DNA from 3 places in the Arthrobacter sp. UYCu723 genome. Region 1 is predicted to be linked to each of the others. Evidence: riboswitches for the same ligand, from Rfam matches in the RefSeq annotation. Region 1 holds a riboswitch; each other region holds the start of a gene.
What was found. Region 1 has a riboswitch for thiamine pyrophosphate ahead of ACVWZ8_RS09725 (ECF transporter S component). Riboswitches for the same ligand answer to the same signal wherever they lie in the genome.

Region 1 (4,708 bases):
CAGGACGAGCACCTGCGGATGGGCCGCGAGCACGGTGGCAACCGAGAGCCGCCGCTTTTCGCCTCCGGAGAGTGTGTAGGGGTTGGCGTCCACCAGTTCGGTCAGCCGGAGCCGCTCCAGCAACTCGTCCACCCGTTCTTCGCCCCGGCCCAGGTGCCGGGGACCGAACATTAACTCGTCGAGCACCCGGCCAGTGACAAACTGGTGCTCGGGTTCCTGGAAGACGGTACCGATCCGGGCAATCAGCTGTTGCGCCTTCCAATGGTACGGATCGGTCCCGGCGCCGGCGCCCAGCTCCGGCGTGGCGGAAACGGTACCGGACACCGGCGCCAGCAGGCCGGCCAGGGTCAGGGCAAACGTCGACTTTCCGGAGCCGTTGGGGCCGGTGATGGTCAGCGCCTCGCCGGCGCGGATCTGGGCTGTGATGCCGGACTGCACCGGTACCGGGGCGATGGCCCTGAAGCCCCTGCGCAGACCGGAACGGCGGGGGTGCTCGCGGGAGACCGCCAGGTTGTCGGCCGCCATCAGGAGGGTCCCGGCGTCGGGCTGTCCGGGCAGGGATGCTTTTGCGGAGCCTGATACCGGCGAGCCCGCGGCAGACGCTGCCCGCACCCGGGTCGGCGGCACGTAACCGGGGACCCAGACCCCGGCAGCAGTGAGCATGTCCCGTGCCTGTGCCAGGACCTGGTCCGGCGGGCCGTCGATCAGCACGGCCGGTTCCGTGGCGGAGCCCGGCTGCAGGACCACGATCCGGTCCACGAGGTCCTTCCAGACGGCGACCCGGTGCTCCACCACCACGAGGGTGGCGCCGGTCTTGTCCAGGCAGCGGCCGACGGCGTCGCGGACTTCCAGGACGCCGGCGGGGTCCAGGTTGGCAGTGGGTTCGTCGAGCAGGAGCAGCCCGGGCCGCATCGCCAGGATGCCGGCGAGCGCCAGCCGCTGCTTCTGGCCGCCGGAGAGGGCCGAGGTCGGGTGGTCCAGCGGCAGCCGGCCCAGCCCGACGTCGTCGAGCGCTTCACCGACCCGGGCCCAGATCTCCGCCGGGGGCACGGACAGGTTTTCCGCCCCGAAGGCGACGTCGTCACCGAGACGGGAGAGCACCACCTGCGTCTCCGGGTCCTGCTGCACCAGCCCGGCCCGGCCGCGCCGGGCCCGCGGCGGGGCGCCGTCGATCAGCAGGCTGCCGGTCTCGTCGGAATCCTCTGCCGTGTTGTCGCCGAGGGCGTCGGCTGCGTTGTCGCCGAGGACCCCGGCCAGTGCGTGGAGCAGCGTCGATTTGCCGGCGCCGGAAGGCCCGAGCAGCAGCACCCGCTCCCCGGGACTGATGTCCAGGTCCAGCCCGTTGACGGCGGGCCGCGGCCGGCCGGCGTGCCGCCAGCCCCAGCCGCGGGCCGTGACCGCGGCCGGGCGGACGCCGGCACCTGGTGCCGGCATCAGGAGAACACAGGCTCCGTGGCGGCCTTGCGCGAGGCGAACGAGCTCAGCACCCCGGTCTTGGCGAGACCCCGGGTGGCGAGCCAGGACAGGGCGCCGGCAATCACGGCGGCGGAGACGGACATGAAGATGATGTACGCCAACTTGTCCCCGGCGGCGTAGGCGATGTTCCAGCCCCACGGCGCGAAGGAGTCATTCAGGGCGCCGAACAGTCCGGCACCGGCACCGGCCAGCAGGGACACCGGCAGGTTGAACTTCTTGTAGACGAACGCCGCGAAGACGAGCTCGGCTCCGAGGCCCTGGAGCACGCCGGAGATCAGGACAGTGGTGCCGTATTGCGAGCCCATGATCAGCTCGCCGGTGGCAGCCACCGTTTCGCAGAACAGTGCCGCCCCGGGCTTGCGGATGATGAGCATGCCGAGCACGGCGGGAATCATCCAGCCTCCGGCGTAGAGCCCTGTCAGCGGCGGATACAGCGCGTTGACCGGGGCTGAAATCAGATTGGCGCCCTGGGACCAGGCCCAGAAAATGACGCCACCGGCAACCGCGATCAACGCGGCCACCACAATGTCCACCACACGCCAGTTGTAGCCGCGCCGGTTGAGCGTCGGCTGAGCAGAAATGTCAGTCATGTCGTCCTCCTGAGGAACAGGAGGGGAGAGTGCGCCGGCCGGCCACGGCTTCCGCCGCCCAGCCGGGCACTCTGAGAACTCGACTCCCTTTCGCCGGTACTAACCGGATCAGGTTCGAGGGTCTGCGGCTGTCCGCACTCTCAGCGCCCACCGGTGGTTTTCCCTGGATTCCTCCAGCGATGCCCGACGGCGGCGCTCCCCTGTCGTATATAGAATCGCCCTTGTGGGCACTGTCCAGTTTACACCCGGCGGGACCGGCTTCCCGTGCCCAGCTGTCACATTCCGGGCGGTGACCGCACGGCGCGGCCTGCACGGCCGGGTCCAACCGTCAGGGCCGGGACGCTAGGCTGGGGGAAGCCCTGTTCCCTCCCGCAAGGAGTCCGAAGAATGAACATCTTCATCAAACTGCTCGGCACCGGCATCAGCCTGCTCGCCGGGTACGTCGGCACCAAGCTCGTCGACACCGTCTGGGAAAAGTCCACCGGCAACAAGCCGCCCAAGGGCCACCACGACGACATCCCCACCACGCTGCGCTCGGCCCTGACCTTCGCGCTGATCTCCGCAGCGGTCAGCGCCATCATCCAGGTCCTCGCCAACCGCGGCACCCAGCGCGCCATCACCCGTTTCGCCAAGTCCCAGGACATCGTCTAGGCGCATCGTCTAGCACCGGTCACCGGCGGCCCCGGCCACCGCCTTCGGTCCAGGTCACCGGCGGTTCCGGCCGCCGCCGTCGTCGGCTGAGTCGTCGTCGAAACCGCTCTTGCCCGCGGCCTGCTGCACCACGGCCTCCAGCTCATCGGCACTGAGCAGCTCCGGATGGAGGTGCTTGGTGCGGTAACCGGCCCGGCCCACCATGTGGGCGGACACCGGCACGGTGAGCAGCTGGAAGATCCAGGCCACCACGAGCACCGGCCACACCCACCAGGTGCGCATCTGCAGGCCCACCGCGCAGAGCAGCAGGAACAGGCCGAGCACCTGCGGCTTCGTGGCCGCGTGGATCCTGCTCATCAGATCGGGGAAGCGCAGCAGGCCCACGGCCGCGCCGAGGGACATCAGCGCGCCGACCACCATGAACGCGGCAGAGACGGCGTCGATCACGGTATCGCCGGAGAACGTCTCAGGATTCACGGGCATGCCCCCGCCGGTCGGCGACGAACCGGGCCACGGTCACCGAGCCGATGAACCCGATGATGGACACGGCGACAAGCAGCATGAGGTTGTTGAGGTGCCGGTTCACCGCCATGTCGATGCACAGCGCCGCACCCAGAATGGCCAGCAGCACGTCGGCGGCGAGCACCCGGTCCAGCAGCGAAGGGCCCCTCGCGATCCGGATGATCGCCCCCGCGGCGGCCAGGGACAGCACCACGGCGGTCACGGTCAGGACAAGCGGCATCATGCGCCCACCTCCTGGTTGAGGGCGGACAGTTCGTCCTTGGTGCCCATGATCCGGATCAGCCCGGCCTCGGTGTCGCGGACTTCCTTGCGGAGCTTGGCGGCGTCCTCGGCGTTGCGGACGTTCACGCCGTGGATGTAGAGCGTGGACGTGGACCTGTCCACCTCCACCACGAGCGAGCCGGGGATCAGCGAGATCACGTGCCCGGTGGCGGTCACCAGCAGGTCCGAGTGGCTCCGCAGCGGGACGGCGACGACGGCGCTGATCACCTTGGGGCCCTTGGCCACGGCAAGGTAGAGGACCTGGAAGCTCGCTGCCACGACTTTGACCAGAAAGGTCAGGGCAAAGGGGATGGCGAGGAGCCCGTTGAAGCGCCCGCCCAGCTCCACCGGCGGCAGGTAGAACAGCCTGGCCACGACCACGGCGACGAGGGCGCCGAAAAGCAGGTTGCCCGGGCTGAAGTCCTGCCAGAGGGCGCCCCAGACAATCACGAGCCAGACCAGCAGCGGGAGTTCCTGCCGCAGTGAGATCCGCTTCCGGCTCATTTCTGCACGCCCTGCTGGGCAGGCTGCTGGGCGCCCTGCTGCTGGGCGGGCTGCTGGGCGGGCTGTGCCAGGGCCGGAACCGGCGTGTCCCCGCCGAGGACGGCCCGGATGTAGGCGGTGCGGTCCAGCATCTCCGCGGCGGACTGATCCGCCACCTTGAACAGCGGCCCGGCGAAGACGGTCAGCGCGACGCCGAAGATCACCAGGCCCAGGGTGGAGCCCACCATGGTCCGCGGCAACAGGGTGACGTTGCGTTTCCCCGCGCGGTGCCCGGTGGCCGAGTCCTCCGGGGCGGCCAGGAGCACAGGGTCAGGGTGTTCGGCGTCCTCGGGTTTGCGCCAGAACGCGCGGTTCCAGACCCGCGCGACCGCCAGCAGGGTCAGCAGGCTGGTCAGCACTCCCCCGACCACCAGGGCGTAGGCCAGCGGGGTGCCCAGCTGCACGCCGGCCTGCAGGAGCCCCAGCTTGGCCAGGAAGCCGGACAACGGGGGGATTCCCGCCAGGTTCATGGCGGGAACGAAGAACAGCACGGCCAGCACCGGGGAGAGCTTGGCCAGGCCGGCGACTCGGTCCATGGAGGAGCTCCCGCCCCGGCGCTCAATCAGGCCTGTCACCAGGAACAGGCTGGTCTGGATGGTGATGTGGTGGGCTACGTAGAAGACGGCCGCGCCCAGGCCGGCCACCGAGGACATTGCCAGCCCGAA
Region 2 (4,708 bases), 1.3 Mb from region 1:
TCGCCGGCTACCTCCGCGAGACCGGCGCCCTGCACCGCATTGCGGCGGGCGGGCACCGGCCCCAGGATTCAGCAGAGGGTGACCGGGTCATCCGGGCCTTCATCGCCGACGTCGGCCGGAGCCAGCACGCCCACGCCTCTTGAGCCCGCTGGCCCAACTGGGTCGCAGTTAATGTCGTTATGGGCGCCCAAAACGACGTTAACTGCGACCTAGTTGGGCGGGTCCGCTAGCGCTGAGCGGGAAGCTGCGGCTCAGGCAGGTAGACCTTGCCGCCCGAGGCCAGGAACTCGCTGCTCTTCGCACGCATTCCCGCCGCCATGTCGGCGAGTGCGGCCTGTGAATCCGCGGAGCCGTACTCGTCCCGGATGTCCTGGCTGATGCGCATGGAGCAGAACTTGGGCCCGCACATCGAGCAGAAGTGGGCCGTCTTGGCCGGCTCCGCGGGGAGCGTCTCATCGTGGAAGGCCTCGGCCGTGACCGGGTCCAGCGACAGCGCGAACTGGTCCCGCCAGCGGAACTCAAACCGGGCCTTGGACAGGGCGTCGTCGCGTTCGTGCGCTCCGGGATGGCCCTTGGCGAGGTCGGCGGCATGGGCGGCGATCTTGTAGGTGATCACGCCGGTCTTCACATCGTCCTTGTTGGGCAGTCCGAGGTGTTCCTTGGGTGTGACGTAGCAGAGCATCGCGGTTCCGTAGCGGGCAATCTCCGTGGCGCCGATCGCCGAGGTGATGTGGTCATACCCGGGCGCAATATCCGTGACCAGCGGCCCGAGCGTGTAGAACGGGGCGCCGTCGCACAGCTCCTGCTGGCGTTCCACATTTTCACGGACCAGGTGGAAGGGGATGTGCCCCGGGCCTTCGACCATGACCTGCACGTCGTATTTCCACGCCCGCTTGGTAAGTTCGGCCAGGGTGTCCAGTTCGGCGAACTGGGCGGCGTCGTTGGCGTCCGCCGTCGACCCTGGCCGCAGACCGTCACCGAGGGAGAACGCGACGTCGTACTTGGCGAAAATTTCGCACAGCTCGTCAAAGTGCGTATACAGGAAGTTTTCCTCGTGGTGGGCCAGGCACCAGCCTGCCATGATCGCTCCGCCGCGGGACACGATCCCGGTGACCCGGTTGGCGGTCAACGGCACATAGCGCAGCAGCACACCGGCGTGGACGGTCATGTAGTCCACGCCTTGCTCACACTGCTCGATCACCGTGTCCCGGTAGATCTCCCAGGTCAGGTCATTGGCCTCGCCGTTGACCTTCTCCAGCGCCTGGTAGATCGGCACCGTCCCGATCGGGACGGGGGAGTTGCGGATGATCCATTCACGGGTGGTGTGGATGTCATCCCCGGTGGAAAGGTCCATCACCGTGTCCGCGCCCCACTGGGCGGCCCACTGCAGCTTGTCCACTTCCTCGGCGATGGAGCTGGTGACCGCCGAGTTGCCGATGTTGGCGTTGATCTTCACGAGGAAGGCCTTGCCGATGATCATGGGCTCGGATTCGGGGTGGTTGATGCTGTTGGGAATGATGGCGCGGCCTGCGGCCACTTCGCTGCGGACCAGCTCCACATCGCAGTTCTCCCGCACAGCCACGAACCGCATCTCAGGCGTGATGTGCCCCTGGCGGGCGTAGTGCATCTGGGTGACCGTCTTGCCGTCGACGGCGCGGCGGGGCACCGGCTGTGCACCCTTCCACTCAGCAGACGCGGCGCCCCTGCGCACCGCGGACTTGCCGTCGTCGAGCAGGTTTCGTTCCCGGCCGCCGTAGGGCTCGGTATCGCCCCGGGATTCTATCCATTCGGACCGGAACGGCTCCAGGCCGACCACTGGATCGCTTCCGGGGCCGGCCGTCCGGTATATCGTGAACGGCGGATTCTTCACCCCGCCGGGGGAATCCTCCAGGGCAATTTCGGTCACCGGAACGCGGATGCCGTGTTCCTCGTCCGTGGTGAAAGCCAAAGAATGGGACTTCAGCGACTGTGTTTCCTGGACAGTCTCATATTTGGCAGGGATCAACTGTGTTTCTTGCGTATTCACGGGAATACTCACTTCCTTCGCCGGCATTACCCGGACAGGTTCAACGGTCGCAGGCTGCATCAGCCCGATCTCAGCCCCTGCAAGGGCACCCGTGTGGTCGTAGACGAAGCTACCACAGGTGTTGACGGGGACCGGAGTTGGCGGCCCCCCGCGCCCACGAAGCGCAACTCGGACTGGACCACCTGGGCCGGCGGATCGCCATGAGGATTAGGCTTTAAGCCATGACCAGCATCATCGAGTTCAGCGGCCCCATCCTCACCGGGCCGGACCGGGAACACCACGGCCTGTGGTCCGTCGACGGTCTGCTGACTTTCCGCCGGCCCGCCGACACGCCGGACCTCGTGCTGGACGGGTGGGTCATCCCCGGGCTGGTCGACGCGCACTGCCACATCGGTCTCGGCCCCGGCGGGGATGTCGCGGAACAGGTGGCGGAGGCGCAGGCCATCACCGACCGAGACGCCGGCGCCCTGCTGGTGCGCGATGCCGGCGCCGTGCACGACACCCGCTGGCTGCAGCGGCGTGCCGACGTGCCACGCATCATCCGCTCCGGCCGGCACATCGCGAGGACCCGGCGCTACCTGCACGGCTTCGCCGTCGAAGTCGAGCCGGAGGGGCTGGTGGAGGCCGTACGCAAGCAGGCCCGCGCCGGCGACGGCTGGGTCAAGCTCGTGGGGGACTGGATTGACCGCGACGCCGGTGACCTCGCCCCGGGCTTCCCGGGCCGGGAGCTCAAGGACGCCGTGCAGGCCGCCCATGATGAAGGCGTCCGGGTGACGGCGCACTGCTTCGCCGAGGACACCCTGGATGACATGCTCGACGCCGGGATCGACTGCATCGAACACGGCACCGGCCTGCTTCCGCGGCACCTGCCTCGTTTCGTCGAACAGGGCGTGCCGATCGTCCCCACCCTCATCAACATCGCGACGTTCCCGGCCATCGCGGCGCGGGCGGACACAAAGTTCCCCCGCTACGCCGCGCACATGCGCTCACTCTGGGAACGCCGCGGCGAACGCATCCTGGAGGCCTTCGAAGCAGGGGTGGCCATCTATGCCGGCACGGACGCCGGCAGCGTCATCAAGCACGGGCGGATCGTTGACGAGATCCAGGCCCTGCACGATGCCGGTCTTCCGGCCCGGGCAGCCCTCGACGCCGGTGCCTGGGCCGCCCGCGCCTGGCTGGGTGCCGACGCGATCAGCGAAGGTGCCAGCGCCGATGTCCTGGTCTGCGCCGACGATCCGCGGAGCGGCCTGGACACGCTGCGGCAGCTGAAACACATCGTGCTGCGCGGAGAGCCGGTCCGGCAGGGACAAACCAGGCCATTAGGAATAAATTGAAGCTTCAAGTAATTTACTCTATGTAAGGTCATCGAAGGTCGGTGGCCGCTGAAGCACCGGAGCGATCAAATGACTGCAGAAGCCAGCACCCAGGATCTTCTTCCCGCCGCACTCACCATGGGCACAGTGATGCTCAAGGTCGGCGATATGAAGCTCATGACCGACTACTACCAGCGCGCCCTCGGCCTCGACATCGTGGCCGAGCAGGACGGCGGGCTCTACCTTGGACGCCGGCAGAAGCCGCTGGTCCACCTCGCCCCGGCGCCCGGACTCAGCCTCCCCTCGCGCGGCGAGGCCGGCCTCTTCCACACCGCCCTGCTGTTCGACGACCAGCCGTCCCTCGCCGCCACCGTGGCCAGCGCCGCCCAGTTCGAGCCGCAGTCCTTCACCGGCAGCGCGGACCACCTCGTGAGCGAGGCCTTCTACTTCAACGATCCCGAGGGCAACGGCATCGAGCTGTACTGGGACCGTCCGCGCGAGGCGTGGTCCTGGGAGGGCAAGAACGTTGTGATGGACAGCCTGGCCCTGCCGCCGCAGCGCTACCTCGAACAGTTCCTCACCGAGGAATCCGTCAGCGGACAGCGTAAGGCGGAGGCCGGCATCGGGCATGTCCATCTGCAGGTGGGTGACGTGCACTCCGCGCAGGAGTTCTACGTCGGGACCCTCGGCTTCGAGAAGACCGCAGGCTGGCACGGCCAGGCGCTGTTCGTGTCCGCGGGCGGCTACCACCACCACATGGCGATGAACGTCTGGAACAGCCGCGGCGCCGGCCCCCGCCGGGACACCCTCGGCCTGGGCGAGGTGCTGATCGAAGTACCGTCAGGCGACGACGTCGGAGCCCTCGCCGACCGTCTCAAGACCGCCGGCGTCCCCTCGCACCACACGGGAGCCGAACTGCGCTTCGACGACCCGTGGCGGAACCAAATCCGCGTCGCCGTGCGCTGACGGCACGCCGGCTGCGCGCCGACGGTGCGCTGCGGCGCTGACGGCACGCTGGTTGCGGCGCTGACAGCACGCCGTCCGGACCGCGCGGCTGGGCTAGGCTGGAGCCGGACTTTCCGCCGCGCGATCAGCGCCGAGCCACTAAGGATCACCCATGGGATTCACCGAAATCTTTGTCTCCACCCACGATGAAGCCCTCAAACGCGCGGCTGCGCTCGAGGGCGGCGGAGCCGCGGCCGCCGGGGCCCTCCGGATCCCGGACATCAGCGACTTCGAAGTCGAACGCCTCGGCGATCTGGCCGGGACGGCCGTGCACTCCGCCGGCGCCGACTACGAGCTCGCCATGGTGGACGTGGCCAGCGACTCCCTGCTCGGCGTCCCGCCGGCCATGGTCAGGGCGCTCGCG
Region 3 (4,708 bases), 1.5 Mb from region 1:
AAGCGGATCCTCAAGGACCGCCTGCCGGAGAATGCCGGCGTCATTGTCCGCACCGCGGCGGAAGGCGCCTCGGAGGAGGAGCTGACGCACGATATCAACCGGCTGCGCGCGCAGTGGGAAGGAATCGAGAGCCAGTCGACGTCGACCAAGGTCCTCGCCCCCGAGGTGCTCTACGGCGAACCGGACCTGACCATCAAGGTGGTCCGTGACGTCTTCAACGAGGACTTCTCGAAGCTGATCGTCTCCGGCGAGGAAGCCTGGGACACCATCGAGGCCTACGTCACCTACGTGGCACCCGACCTGGTGGGCCGGCTCGAGAAGTGGACCAAAGACGCGGACATCTTCTCGGCCTGGCGCATCGACGAGCAGATCCACAAGGCGCTGGACCGCAAAGTGTTCCTGCCTTCCGGCGGCTCCCTCGTCATCGACCGGACCGAGGCCATGACCGTGGTGGACGTCAACACCGGCAAGTTCACCGGCAGCGGCGGGAACCTCGAGGAAACCGTCACCAAGAACAACCTGGAAGCGGCAGAGGAAGTCGTCCGGCAGCTCCGGCTGCGCGATATCGGCGGCATTATCGTGATCGACTTCATCGACATGGTGCTGGAATCGAACCGAGACCTCGTGCTGCGCCGCATGGTGGAGTGCCTGGGCCGCGACCGTACCAAGCACCAGGTGGCCGAGGTGACCTCCCTGGGTCTGGTGCAGATGACCCGCAAGCGGATGGGCACCGGGCTTCTGGAAGTCTTCGGCGAACAGTGTGAAGCCTGCGACGGCCGCGGCATCGTCACGCACGACGAGCCGGTGGAGCACCGCCGCGCCAACGTCGTGGCCGCCGAGCACCATGTCCCGCGGACCGAGAACCTGCCGGCACCCCGGACCGAACGCAAGAGCCGCCGCCGCGGCAAGGGCGGCCAGGGAATGCCGGAGTCCGCCCCATCGGCAGCCTCAGCCGTCCATCCGGAGCCTACCGAGGCCGAGCGTCATGCCAAGGCAGAGGCGACCCGTGCCGCACTGGCAAACATCGCAGCCGCCGCGCATGCCGCGCACCTCCACGACGGCGAGACGGTATCCGCTCACGCGGCGGAGGCCCGCCAGGCCGCCGTCGAGGCAGCCGCGCGGCTTGCCGCGACAGAGGAGGCAGCCGGACGTCCCGCGGCCGTGCTGACCTTCGGCGGCGAGCAGGTCGCCCTGCCGTTCGTTGAGCACGCCGACGAGACACCGTCTCCTGCCCTCACCCTCGACCTGCTGACCGAGGCCTTCGCCAACCTGGGCGAAGCCGATGAAGCCAGGCCCGCCGTGGACCGGACTCAGGCTGCCAAGGCCCCTGCCCCGGCCGTGGTCCCGGCAAGGACGGAGCTCGAAGCCGGCACCTCCCGGGGCCGCCGAGTCCGCCGCAACCGGAGCGCCAGCCGCGCCCAGGGTGCAGCGAACGAGACGACCATTGAACACCACGAGGCGGCTGAACACCGCGAGGCAGCGGCCTCCGCCGCGGCCGGATCGGTGCACGTGGCCAAAGCGCCCGCCCCGGCCGCGTCCGCGGGCAAGCCAGTGGGCAAGGCAGCAGCCAGGCCGGCAGCGAACGAGCCGATCATCCTCGGCGTCGGCGTCCCGGCTTCGGAGCTCTGACAACCCGGCAGTACGGGACAGTTCCGCGTGACCGCGGGGGCGATCCGGGACTCGGCGTAGCAATACGCTGAGGCCCGGGCCGCCCCCGTGACTTCGTTAAGCGATTCGGACTAGGCTGTAGGACTGACACGGGGTGCCGCGCATCGAGCCGGCTGAGATCCAAACCCGTCGAACCTGTCCGGTTAGCACCGGCGAAGGGATGTCTCTCGTGGCTTCACCTGTTCTGCTTTCACCTGTTCTGACTTCACCGTTTCTGCCCTCCGTGCCGCGTCGCGCCGGGCGCCGGATCCCGCGGGTGCTGGCTATTGCAGGTTCGGACCCCTCCGGCGGCGCCGGGATCCAGGCCGACCTGAAAAGCATTGCCGCGCACGGCGGCTACGGCATGGCCGCGATCACGGCCCTCACGGCCCAGAACACCCGCGGCGTCAGCGCCGTCCACGTTCCGCCGGCGTCGTTCCTGACCGCCCAGCTGGACGCGCTGAGCGGGGACATCGGCATCGACGCCGTCAAAATCGGCATGCTGGGGGACGCCACCGTGATCGCTGCCGTCCGCGGCTGGCTTGAACAGGCCCGGCCCGGCGTCGTGGTCCTGGATCCGGTGATGGTGGCGACGAGCGGCGACCGGCTCCTGCAGGAAACGGCGGAGGCCGCCCTGCACGCGCTGCTGCCCCTCGCGGACCTGGTCACACCCAATCTCGCCGAACTGGCCATCCTCCTCCGGGAACCCGTCGCAGCCGACTGGGCCGAGGCCCTTGACCAGGGCAAACGGCTCGCCGCCCTGACCGGCACGACGGTACTCGTGAAGGGCGGCCATCTGGGCCGCAGCGCCGGTGGAGATGACCACAACGACGACGACGGCTGCCCCGATGCGCTCGTCAACACAGTGGGGCTCCTGGACCAGGAGACGGTGGTGGTGACCGGCGCACGCGTGCCCACCGGCAACAGCCACGGCACCGGATGCTCCTTGTCCTCGGCGCTGGCCACGGTGCAGGCCCGGGTGGGGGACTGGGAGGCGGCGCTGCGCGAGGTCAAGCCCTGGCTGACGGGTGCGCTGCGTGCCTCGGACCGCCTCGACGTCGGAACGGGCAACGGTCCGGTGCACCATTTCCACCACGTGCAGCATCTGACCGAAGACCAGGGCGGCACAGACCAGATGAATACCGGGCACCGCGTTCCGGACGAGGGGGAGTTCGCCGCTGCCCTCGGGAACAGTGCCGCGGCGGACCTTGACGCGATCTATGGCCTGGCGTTCATCCAGGGCCTGGCCGACGGCACGCTGGCCGAGAAGGATTTCGCCTACTATCTGGCCCAGGACGCCCTCTATCTCAATGGCTACTCGCGGGTGCTGGCCCGGGCGGCAGCCATCGCACCTTCCGAAGCCGAACAGCTTTTCTGGGCCCGCTCCGCGCAGCAGTGCCTTGAAGTCGAATCGGAGCTGCACCGGAACTGGCTCAGCACACGGGCCGTGGAGGTGAAGCTGGGCCCCGTCACGAAATCCTACGTGGACCATCTGCTGGCCGCCACGGTCTCCGGCAGCTACGGCGTCCTGGTCGCAGCCGCCCTGCCGTGCTTCTGGCTGTATGCCGAGGTCGGCGCAACACTCCATGCGCAGTTCCTGGCGGCCGGCGCCCCGGAAGGTCATCCCTACGCCGAATGGCTGCGGACCTACGCCGACGAGGACTTTGCCGCGGCGACGCGGCAGGCCATCGCACTGACGGATCAGGCGGCGCGGCGCGCTTCCGCCAGCGAGCGGGACGCCATGGCGGCGGCCTTCAGGCAGTCGGCCCGCTACGAGGTCGAGTTCTTCGACGCGCCGAGGCTGCACGCCTGAGCACGGCCTCCCCGGCCAGCCTGTACGATGGTGAGGCACGGTTCCGGGAGTCGTTGCAGGACCGCTCTGTCCTGATTGAATGAAGTCTTGATTGAATGAAGTCTTGATCGAGTTGCGTTCATCACGCACGGCCCCTCCGGAACCAGCCTCATTTGCGGCCGAAGGCAAAATTAGCGTAGTCTAGGTCTTCGGTGCTTACGCCAACACTTGGGTTATGACCTTGAGGATCACGTCATTCGATATCGAATGGCATTGTCCACGGGATAGCTCATGGGTTCCCCCGGGGAATCCACCGGCGTAGAGGCACAGCGTGAGCCAGCCAAACAATTTGGACCAGGTTCCGCACGCAAATCTAGTAATAAACGTCGAGAGAAGTGAGTTCCCCAGTGGTGTACGCGATTGTCCGCGCAGGCGGCCGCCAAGAGAAGGTTTCCGTTGGAGACTTCGTTACCCTGAACCGCGTCCCCGGTGGAGCCGGCAGCACCTTTGAGTTGCCCGCACTGCTCCTGGTAGACGGTGACAAGGTCACGTCTGCTGCTGCGGACCTGGCCAAGGTAACGGTTACGGCTGAGATCCTCGAAGACCTTCGTGGTCCGAAGATCGTCATCCAGAAGTTCAAGAACAAGACCGGTTACAAGAAGCGCCAGGGCCACCGTCAGGAATTGACCAAGGTCAAGATCACCGGTATCAAGTAACTCTTCGTTACTGTTCAGGTTCCAGCAGATTCCCCAGAATTTTTGAAGGCAGGCATTTCAGATGGCACATAAAAAAGGCGCGAGTTCCACTCGCAACGGTCGTGACTCCAACGCCCAGTACCTCGGCGTCAAGCGCTTCGGCGGCCAGGTAGTTTCCGCAGGCGAGATCATCGTCCGCCAGCGCGGCACCCACTTCCACCCGGGCGCCGGCGTCGGCCGCGGCGGGGACGACACCCTGTTCGCCCTGGCCCCCGGTGCAGTCCAGTTCGGCACCCGCCGTGGTCGTCGCGTTGTGAACATCGTGACTGCTGCAGCTGCAGAGTAGCTACAAGTTCTAAATCGGTGGGGCGGGCCATTTGGTCCGCTCCACTGTTCTTTTAACCGCATTACAATCATCTTGGTGTCTTTGGACGTCCAGGAAACAGCACTGAGGAGATCCACGTGGCGAGCTTTGTAGACCGGGTAGTACTGCACGTATCCGGCGGTACCGGCGGCCACGGCTGTGTCTCCGTTCACCGCGAGAAGTTCAAGCCCCTCGGCGGTCCCGACGGCG

Region 2: linked by a shared signal. The riboswitch ahead of thiC (phosphomethylpyrimidine synthase ThiC) and the one ahead of ACVWZ8_RS09725 (ECF transporter S component) in region 1 are both predicted to bind thiamine pyrophosphate.
Region 3: linked by a shared signal. The riboswitch ahead of ACVWZ8_RS16575 (bifunctional hydroxymethylpyrimidine kinase/phosphomethylpyrimidine kinase) and the one ahead of ACVWZ8_RS09725 (ECF transporter S component) in region 1 are both predicted to bind thiamine pyrophosphate.

What each region holds. Positions count from the first base shown of each region.
Region 1 is NZ_JBSSBW010000001.1:2,070,018-2,074,725, reverse strand. Features, by position in the region: gene ACVWZ8_RS09730 (ABC transporter ATP-binding protein) at 1-1,434, opposite strand, end outside; gene ACVWZ8_RS09725 (ECF transporter S component) at 1,434-2,066, opposite strand; TPP riboswitch at 2,134-2,278, opposite strand; gene ACVWZ8_RS09720 (DUF4235 domain-containing protein) at 2,454-2,717, shown strand; gene mnhG (monovalent cation/H(+) antiporter subunit G) at 2,772-3,194, opposite strand; gene ACVWZ8_RS09710 (monovalent cation/H+ antiporter complex subunit F) at 3,184-3,462, opposite strand; gene ACVWZ8_RS09705 (Na+/H+ antiporter subunit E) at 3,459-4,004, opposite strand; gene ACVWZ8_RS09700 (Na+/H+ antiporter subunit D) at 4,001-4,708, opposite strand, start outside.
Region 2 is NZ_JBSSBW010000001.1:3,408,582-3,413,289, forward strand. Features, by position in the region: gene ACVWZ8_RS15885 (alpha/beta fold hydrolase) at 1-143, shown strand, start outside; gene thiC (phosphomethylpyrimidine synthase ThiC) at 227-2,026, opposite strand; TPP riboswitch at 2,022-2,129, opposite strand; gene ACVWZ8_RS15895 (amidohydrolase family protein) at 2,248-3,360, shown strand; gene ACVWZ8_RS15900 (VOC family protein) at 3,430-4,305, shown strand; gene ACVWZ8_RS15905 (hypothetical protein) at 4,457-4,708, shown strand, end outside.
Region 3 is NZ_JBSSBW010000001.1:3,536,158-3,540,865, forward strand. Features, by position in the region: gene ACVWZ8_RS16570 (Rne/Rng family ribonuclease) at 1-1,629, shown strand, start outside; TPP riboswitch at 1,749-1,846, shown strand; gene ACVWZ8_RS16575 (bifunctional hydroxymethylpyrimidine kinase/phosphomethylpyrimidine kinase) at 1,829-3,460, shown strand; gene rplU (50S ribosomal protein L21) at 3,847-4,155, shown strand; gene rpmA (50S ribosomal protein L27) at 4,217-4,480, shown strand; gene obgE (GTPase ObgE) at 4,597-4,708, shown strand, end outside.